4 regions of the Cutibacterium equinum genome follow, and region 2 is predicted to be linked to each of the others. Evidence: riboswitches for the same ligand, from Rfam matches in the RefSeq annotation. Region 2 holds a riboswitch; each other region holds the start of a gene.
The links. Region 2 has a riboswitch for cobalamin ahead of cobT (nicotinate-nucleotide--dimethylbenzimidazole phosphoribosyltransferase). Riboswitches for the same ligand answer to the same signal wherever they lie in the genome.

Region 1: it holds a riboswitch for cobalamin, as region 2 does, so the genes downstream of both, O6R08_RS08370 (hypothetical protein) here and cobT (nicotinate-nucleotide--dimethylbenzimidazole phosphoribosyltransferase) in region 2, are expected to answer to the same signal.
Region 3: it holds a riboswitch for cobalamin, as region 2 does, so the genes downstream of both, O6R08_RS09785 (ribonucleoside-diphosphate reductase subunit alpha) here and cobT (nicotinate-nucleotide--dimethylbenzimidazole phosphoribosyltransferase) in region 2, are expected to answer to the same signal.
Region 4: it holds a riboswitch for cobalamin, as region 2 does, so the genes downstream of both, O6R08_RS08310 (hypothetical protein) here and cobT (nicotinate-nucleotide--dimethylbenzimidazole phosphoribosyltransferase) in region 2, are expected to answer to the same signal.

What each region holds. Positions count from the first base shown of each region.
Region 1 is NZ_CP115668.1:1,835,603-1,837,799, reverse strand. It holds gene O6R08_RS08370 (hypothetical protein) at 1-771, opposite strand, end outside; cobalamin riboswitch at 856-985, opposite strand; gene O6R08_RS08365 (leucine-rich repeat domain-containing protein) at 1,265-2,197, shown strand, end outside.
Region 2 is NZ_CP115668.1:430,748-432,944, forward strand. It holds gene cobA (uroporphyrinogen-III C-methyltransferase) at 1-320, shown strand, start outside; gene O6R08_RS01935 (cobalt-precorrin-6A reductase) at 314-1,069, opposite strand; adenosylcobalamin (AdoCbl) riboswitch at 1,096-1,213, shown strand; gene cobT (nicotinate-nucleotide--dimethylbenzimidazole phosphoribosyltransferase) at 1,293-2,197, shown strand, end outside.
Region 3 is NZ_CP115668.1:2,148,248-2,150,444, forward strand. It holds gene O6R08_RS09780 (DUF1707 SHOCT-like domain-containing protein) at 1-596, opposite strand, end outside; cobalamin riboswitch at 661-852, shown strand; gene O6R08_RS09785 (ribonucleoside-diphosphate reductase subunit alpha) at 965-2,197, shown strand, end outside.
Region 4 is NZ_CP115668.1:1,822,543-1,824,739, reverse strand. It holds gene O6R08_RS08315 (hypothetical protein) at 1-158, opposite strand, end outside; gene O6R08_RS08310 (hypothetical protein) at 155-1,363, opposite strand; cobalamin riboswitch at 1,433-1,566, opposite strand; gene O6R08_RS08305 (PH domain-containing protein) at 1,645-2,197, opposite strand, start outside.

The sequences.
Region 1 (2,197 bases), 1.1 Mb from region 2:
CTGCAGCAGAGTCAGGTCAGACAGGGCGATACCGGTGTAGTCGGGGTCGCCGACGAAGACACTGCTGCCGTCCTGGTTCCGCTTGGTGTAACCGAAAGCGCCGGCGTCCGTGCCGTCAGTGCCCTGAGTCGACAGCAACTTGTCGATGATCTTCTGTGGCACCGGGCGGTTGGCGCGGGTCAGCGCAATGGTGATGAGGTGCGGGCCCCAGTACATGTTGACGCGGTTCTGCATACCCGGGGTCTCATCGTTGATATAGCCGGCAAGCTTGACCCAGAGGTTTCCAGTTTCCTTGCCGAGGAAGTAGGTCGGATCCTCGCCGAGGATCTCGGCGGTCATGATGACCTTCGCCAGACCAGCCGGGTTGTTCTCGACGTATTTCGGGCCTGCTTCCTTGAGGGCCGCAGTCATCTCCTTGACGACGTCAGGATGGGCATCGGAGCCGACCAGAGCAATGATGCCGTCGGCGACACCGCCAGCCTGTCCGTAGGTCGTCGGGTCTTCCTGCCACTTTTGGGCGAGCCAGTCGGCGGCCGCGGCGACGTACTTACTGGTGGCAGCGGTGTCGTTGACCGATCCGGCCCACATGGCACCCTTGACCGGGCTGGCCGGCGGATCGAAGCAGTACGGGGCGGAACCGTCATCAATGGTGGCGGTGACAGGTGCGTGTGATGGCGCGGGCTGCGGGTCAGCGAACGCCGGTACCACGAACGGTGATGCGACGAGTGCACCGGCGGCGAGACCGGCGACCCATCGATTGAGCCTGGTCATGTGGCGGGCCTTCTTCCTGAGGATGCGTTGCGCTCAGGACGGGAAAGCCCCCCGAGTTGAACCCACCGCAGTCCTCGACGGTGTGATGTTCCTTGGCGCAACCCAGGTACTCCGACTTGGGGACGAGCCCCTCACGGTTGCGGGTCAGCTCCGGATTCTCACCGGATTCCCCCGTGGTTGCAGTGTCAGTCTAAGCTCGCGCCCATCACATGTCCACATCTAGTTAGGCGCTGCGAACCTGTGTGTTAGGCTTCACATGGTTTCACCGATGGAGAACCTGGTGCGAATCCAGGACTGTCCCGCAACCGTGTAGACCGACAAAAATGTCGGCTAAGTCGGATCGCCATCGTTGAGATGTCCCGTACTTGTTTCCGTCGTGGACAGCGGAAAAGACGATCCTGGCCCAGCGCTGGATGGCCTAGAAGCGTCCACCCAGTGAAAGGCAGGAATAGTGAGACGTCTACGGGGTTTGGCTGGTCTACTCGCAGCAGCAGTGGCACTGCCAATTGCCATCACCCATCTTGGCCCGGCATCTGCGGCACCGCCGTCCTACGACTCTGATGCGCAGAAGTGCATCAACGAGAACCACGTCTTCGTCTATGCCGAGCGCGATGACGGCCATGTCGATACTGGTTGTGCTACCAAGTTCTCCAACGGTGTGGAAGCCTTGACGTCGGCTGGTTTCGACATCGGTAACACCGATTTCGGTGGTGACCTGGGGTTGTTTATCGATTCGATTAACGGCTATCCGGAAAACCCCGACAAATTCTACGCTTACTGGGGCTATTTCCACGGGAAGCCGGCAGGCAAGAACACCGAGACAACGTGGGAGTACTCGCAGCTCGGTGCGAGTAATTACCATCCGGAGCCCGGTTCGATCGAGGCATGGCACTACATGCTCATCGACGGCCCATGGGAGGTCCCTCCGACCTGGAAGCCGAAGGTCGATCCGGCTCCCACCACTCCGGCGGCCTCCTTCGAGATTCCTGACAAGGCCCTGCAAAAATGCATCACCGACAAGGTGGGTACCACCACTCCCACCAAGGAACAACTCGACGGTGTCACGAGCCTGAGCTGCCGGAACAGGGGAATCAAGGACCTTACCGGTATCGATCAGCTGACCGGATTGGAAAAGGCATTCCTGCCGGAGAACAAGATCAGTGATCTCAAGCCGTTGGCCTCCATGACTGGCATTTTCAGCCTGGATGTCAACAGCATTGGAGTCTCCGATGTCACGCCGCTGAGGTCGTTGACGAAACTGTCGCATCTGGACGTCGGCAAGAACCACATCCGCGATCTGTCCCCACTCAAGGACATCAAGGGGCTGGGAGACACCGACATCGTCTCGAACTACCAGACCGTTGACGGTGGGTCGGCCACTGCCGGGGTCGAGGCCCCCGTCCCGACCGCCGTCGACCATCAAGGC
Region 2 (2,197 bases):
TCGCCCCCGGTGACACCCGTTCCGAGCTCGACTGGGCCCAGATCGCCAAGACCGGCACCACTCTGGTCATCCTCATGGGCGTGGCTCACATCGGTGACATCGCCGCGCGCCTCATGGATGGCGGATTGTCCGGTGACACCCCGGTCGCCGTCGTCGCGGACGCATCCCTGTTCACCCAGCGATCCTTGACGACGACCTTGGAGAAGGCTGCCGAGGACATGGCCGAGGCGGGGATCAAGCCGCCGGCCATCACCGTGGTCGGTGACGTCGCTGGACTCGACCTTGACCAGACCCGAGTCCACGAACCGTCAGATCACTGAGGTTTTTTGACGGTCGCGAGGTGGTCGTCAATCCACTGCACCGCCTCGTCGACCTCGCCCAGCTCGTCTCCCCAGCCGGGGGCCGGGCCGCGTGACACCATGACGACGTGGATGCCGGTTTCGGCTGCCAGGCGAAGCTTCGGGTCCAGGTCAGTGCCCCCGGAGTCCTTCGAGACGAGGGTCGCCGCCCCGCCGGAGAAGATCTCGCGCTCCCGGTCCATGGTGAAGGGGCCGCGCTCCTGCAGCACCGTCCAGCCTTCGGGAAGTTCCTCGTCGGGGGCGTCCACGCAGCGCACGATGACCCGGCGCGGGCCGAGTCGCAGGTAGTGGCTGACGGGTTGGCGTCCCACCGTCAGCAGGACGACGTCAGGCAGGTCCGCCAGGGCCCGTGCGGCGTCGTCGTGGTCGTCCACCCAGGTCCAGGTCGCTGCCTCGGGCTGGGTGCGCCAGCTGGGCGGGGCCAACCGGGCCAGCGGCACATTGAGATCGCGGCAGGCTTGGGCGGCGTGGCCGTGCATGGTCGCGGCGAAGGGATGGGAGGCGTCCACCATGACCTTGACCTCGTGGGCCGTGAGGAAGTCCTTGAGTCCCTCGATCCCCCCGAACCCGCCCAGTCTCGTCGGACCGGGAACCGGCCGTGGGGATTTGGTGCGTCCCGCCAGGGAGGTGCACAGGTCAACCCCGTCGTCGACCAGTCGAGTGGCCAGCTGCCGGGCCTTCGTCGTGCCGCCAAGAATGAGGACGTCCATGACTCCATCAAACCAGCCTGTGGGACAATGATCAGTGATCGCGGTGGAACACCGGTGAGAATCCGGGACGGTCCCGCCACTGTGACGCCGTCGAGGCGAAGTCAGACCAGAACCGCGTACACCTGCCTCGACCGGGGTAGGACGACTGTGACGCGCGTGCGTGGCGTCCAGGCTGCGAGGACACAGACCTGGAGGGACGCGGCGGCGTCCCCGACGATGGAGCATGATGGTCTGCCTGCCTGAATCCCTGTCCGCTGAGAGTCTGCTCTCCCGCACGGTACGCGGCATTCGAGGAGCTGACGCCACAGCACGTGAATCTGCTCGGGCTCGTCAGCAGGTGCTCACCAAGCCGGAGGGTTCGCTGGGGTTGTTGGAGGATCTGTCCATCCGTCTGGCGGGGATGTATGGACAGGTTCCGGTCCCGGTTCCGAGCCACCCGGTTGTCGGGCTGTTCGCTGGTGACCACGGGGTGTGGGCTCAGGGGGTCTCCCCTGATCCCCAGGAGATCACCACCCAGCAGATGGTCAACATGGCGGCTGGCGGGGCGGCGATCAGCGTGATGTCGAGGAACCTGGGTGCCCAGCTGTGGATTACTGACGTCGGTGCCCGCCATGAGGTTGACGCGCCCATTCGTCAGCGGTGTGTGCGCCGAGGCACGGACGACATCTCCCAAGGCCCGGCGATGAGTCTTGACGAGGCCCTCCGGGCCCTCGAAGTTGGTATCGAGACCGGTTTGGAAGCTGTCGAGCAGGGAGCAGACATCCTCGTCACTGGCGAGATGGGGATTGCCAATACGACGCCGGCGGCGGCCCTCATCAGCGTCTTCACGCGGCGTCCTCCTGCTGAGGTGACGGGAAGGGGTGCTGGGTCGGACGATCGTCGGCATCAGCACAAGATCGGTGTGGTCTCCCGTGCCATCCAGGTCAACCGCCCGGAGGCTGACCGCCCGGTCGAGGCGTTGGCGAAGGTGGGAGGTTTCGAGCATGCGGCCATGGCTGGTTTCATCCTTGCCGCGGCCTCCTCACGCATCCCCGTGCTCATTGACGGCGTGATCGCTTGTTCTGCCGCTCTGACGGCCACCGCAATCTGCCCGCAAACCCGCGACTTCATCATCATGAGTCACGCCGG
Region 3 (2,197 bases), 790 kb from region 2:
GCGAACTTCTTGGATCCAGGGCCGAAGATGACGACGTCACTGAGGATGTTCGTCCCGCTCAAGGTGAGGACCGGGGCATCGGGGCCTGGCTGGGAGAGTCCGAGGACCTTGACTTCTCCGAGAACGTGCGACATCGAGTCCTCGATGCGCACCCCGTCGGGTACCAGGAGAGTCGCGTCGCACATGAAGATCGTCAGATCGATGGTGATGTGACGACTTGCCCACGACATGGACGTCAGGTCGAAGCACGGATCCCCCATGATGCCGATGACGTTGGTGTGCTTGGCCATCGTTCGTCCAGAGGCCCAGACCGTGTCGCTCATGATGCAGATCATGCGGTCGGTATCCGGGCCGGGAGCGACGCGCACGGGGTCTCCCTGATGGCCCACAGCGGGCAGGGCAATGTTCTCGACCGTCGCGCCCAGGTCAGAGAGCAACCCGCCCAGATCGCCATAGGTGCGGGCCTGCAAAGCAGCCTCGACGCGTTCGTCATGTTCATCGCGCGTGAGCTTTCCCTCGACCCACGCATTGTCGAGGATGTCCGTTGCCCGAGCGCGCTCAGCATCACCAATCCGCCAGTCGTCCGGGACCGTCATGGCGCAAGCCTACCAACGTCGGACTCCCCACAACATGCGTTGACTGTCCTTGATCAGCGTTCATATAGTGACCAGTGCACATGGTTCCCGTGTTCGCACGGGCCAAGAGGGAATCCGGTGAGAATCCGGAGCTGCCCCGCAGCGGTGTACGAGAACGACCGCCGTCATCACGCACTGTGCTTCGGCATGGGAAGCGACGGCCAGTAGGCAAAAAGTGCTCGTGAGTCCGAAGACCTGCCAGGTGTGGTCCCGCAACCGCGGGGCCCGGTTCGCGATCTCGCGGGAAGTATCGCAGCGTTCATGGGGACCAGTGTCCCCGCCGCATTCCGCCCGGTCGCGTGCCTACGGCATCGCACGGAGGAATTGCAATGAGCGCCGACCCCATTTCAACCATCCGCGTCCGCAAACGCGACGGATCCCTGGCCCCCTACGACGGCAACGAAGTCGCCGCATCCATCATGGATTCAGCCCGTGGGCTGGACGACGCCGTCGCCCGGGCAACCCTGCTGCAGGCTGAGGTGGAGATCACCCTGTTCGACGGCATCACCACCGATGCCCTGGACGAGGCCGTCATTCAGGTAGCCCTGGGCAATGCCAAGGACGACCCGGCCTTTGACACCATCGCAAGCCGTATCGCGGTCAAGAAGCTGTACAAGGAGGTCTTCGGCAACACCCATGACATCGTGGGTGACGTCGCCCCGGATCGGGTGCGCGATCTGCACCGTCTCTGCTTCCCGAGCACGATCAACAGTCTCGTCTCCGGCGGTCACCTCGACCAGCGTCTGGGCCAGGTCTTTGACCTTGACGCCCTGGCGGACGCCATCGACCCGACTCGTGACGACCTCCTCAACTTCACCGCCGTGCGCACCATCGTCAACCGTTACCTCTTGCGCACCGACAATCAGGCATTGGAGGTGCCTCAGTACTTCTGGATGCGCGTGGCGATGGGGCTCAGCCTGACCGAGGATGATCCGACCTCCTCGGCGCTGGCCTTGTATGACTCGATGAGCAACCTGCGTCACCTCGCGGCCGAATCGACCCTCGTCAACGCGGGAACCCCGGCTGGTCAGCTGTCCACCTGCTTCGTCATGCGCACCGAGGATGACCTCGAGCACATCGCTCGGACGATCCGTGACGTCATGTGGATCACCAAGGGCACCGGCGGCATGGGCGTTTCGATGTCGGATCTGCGCTGCGAGGGGTCACCGCTTCGCTCCGGCAACACCGCCTCGACTGGGCCGATCCCTGTCATGCACACCATCGATTCGACGCTGCAGGCAGTCTCGCGGGACGGGGAGAAACTCGGCTCGCTGTGCTTCTACATGGAGAACTGGCACATGGATTTCCCGCAGTTCCTCGATCTGCGGCGCGACTCCGGTGATCCTTACCGACGCACCCGCAACGCCGACACTGCGGTGTGGATCTCCGACGAGTTCATGAAGCGGGTCGCCAAGGACGAGGACTGGTACCTCTTCGACCCCGCCGAGACCCCCGATCTCACCGAGCTGACCGGGTCGGCCTTCTCGAAGCGGTACGCCCACTACATCGAGCAGGCCGAGGCCGGGGCGATCACGCGGTTCCATCGCACCACCGCCCGCGAG
Region 4 (2,197 bases), 1.1 Mb from region 2:
CATCGATCGGTGGTCAGGCTGCACACCTTCGCACCTGAGCACAGGCTGGTTGTCTGGGAACTCTGCTCGGCGCGGGCGGGAGCTGCCCCTGCCACGGCGCTGACACAGATCGTCAGGAGGGCGAGTGTCGCCGCGCGGATCATGGAGATGCAGTTCATTCCTCGTCCTCCTGGTCCCCGCGACGATGGCGGCGGTGGATGACGGGCGCCAAGGCCAGGCCCGCGAGAGCGACGACTCCTATACCGACCGGCACCCACCAGGGGGCACCTTTGTGTTCGCCCTCGTCAGGAGAACGACGAGTGTGGTCCTCGCGTCCCCACACCGGCGACGACGACTGGGGGGCCAGTGAGGATCCGGCGCTTGCGGCAGGAGAGGACGCGCGGGGACTGGGGGTCGGTGAACTCGGGGTGGCTGACGGTGAGGACGGACGCGGTCGGGAGGGTGACGCAGAACTGACGGTCGGGAGGCTCGGCGTAGGAGGCGTCGCCGTGACTGTGGAAATCGTGTTGGGGCGGCTGTCGGCACGGTCGCGCTTCTTGTGCGGTCGGGGGCCGTCGGCGTGGTTCGGTGCCGTCGGATTGGGACGGTCATGATGGTCCCCACCGTGGCTGCGACCGGGTTCGTGGGAGGGCTTGTCGCCGCCGTGACCCGATGTGCGAGTGGGTTTGCCCGTTGGTTTGTCGTGGCCACTGGTCGGCTTGTGGGTGGGCTCGCCGGTGGGTCCGTGGCTGGGTTTGCCCGTTGGTCCGTGGCTGGGTTCTCCGGTCGATGGTCCTGGGCCGGGGCCGGGGGCTGGGCCGGGACCAGGACCGGGGCCGGGACCAGGCTCGTCGCCGTGGTCCCCACCCTTGGCAAAATTCGGGGTGACAGGAGGGAGCTGTTCGGAATCAGAGGAGAAGACGATGAGCCCGAAGTCGTTGACGTTGAGGCTTTGCGTCCAGCTACTCTTGGGATCCCACCGTCCGCCGGAGTCCCCCTCCCGAGTGCCGGTGTGGTACCACCAGTAGGCCGGGATCTCGGCGAAAGCGTCGCTCTCGATGCCATTGATCGTCGTGACGATGTCCCCCTGTGTGGCATACCCGAGTCCCGCGAGCTTCAGGACATCCTCTCGGCCATCCCCGGATGTCTTGTGGGCACCAATGATGCAGCGCACCAAAGTCTTCGAGTCGAGGTTCCCCGGGATCTCGGGCTCCACGTCAGCGGGCTTGGCCGGCCAATACACAACGACGGCGAACCCTTCGTCCTTCTGACACCATCCGTCGTGAAACCCTGCCCCTTCGGCATGGGAGGGGACAACCATCATCGACCCCGTGGCGCACATGAGTGCCAGCAGGCTCGCAACGGTGAGTGGGCGGCGACCCATCAGGCTCCTCTCGGCGGGTCACCGCGACGAACGAGAGGGTCGTCACGCCACGCAACCCACGACATGGCATCAACGCTCAACTGATTCGGCGATCCGGCTCAGCCACGTGGCATCACGGTTGCGGGACAGCGCCGGACTCTCACCGGCTTCTCCGTCACAGTTGTCGGTCCGGGGTACACCCCCCGGACCACCCGTACTTTACGCCATGAGCTTGGGGGTGCGGTACCTGCCACCTCAGGTGAACTTCAAGGTGTCCCTGATCGACAGGGGGAAAGAGGCTCTCAGATGATGATGGCGGCGGCGACGAGAACGACGGTGACGCAGATCGTCAACCAGTTCGGATGCACCCGGATCTCGGCGTCGTGAGGCGTCGCTCGGGTGGACTTCTGGTGATCTGACGTCGACTCCGGCTTGGCCTGGGTAGCAGCCGCCTTGCCCACGGGACGACGCTCGATTCGCTCCGTCTCGATGAGGCGAGCAGTCGCGTGAGAGTCCAAGGACCATCTCATCGGTACCTCGGAGCCGATGATGACCTGCGGGAGGTGATCGGCAGTGCCCTTCATCGCAGTGGCCGTCCCGCGCGCCGGAGCAGCCCATGCCGAGATAGTGCGCGGCTTCCGGGCCCCTTCAGCGTCAGGACGGCGCTCAGCCGTCAGTGACAGGCCCCATCGTCCCGTGACTTCAGTGATTCGATCCCAGGGAACCTCCCAAATCCGGAATTGATTGACGACCGTCACCCCGTCGTCATTGATCCGAATTTCGGCCACTCCCCAAATGATCCACACCAGCCACACGAAAAGCAGCAGAACCGGAAGATTCGTCAACCCAGCCAAA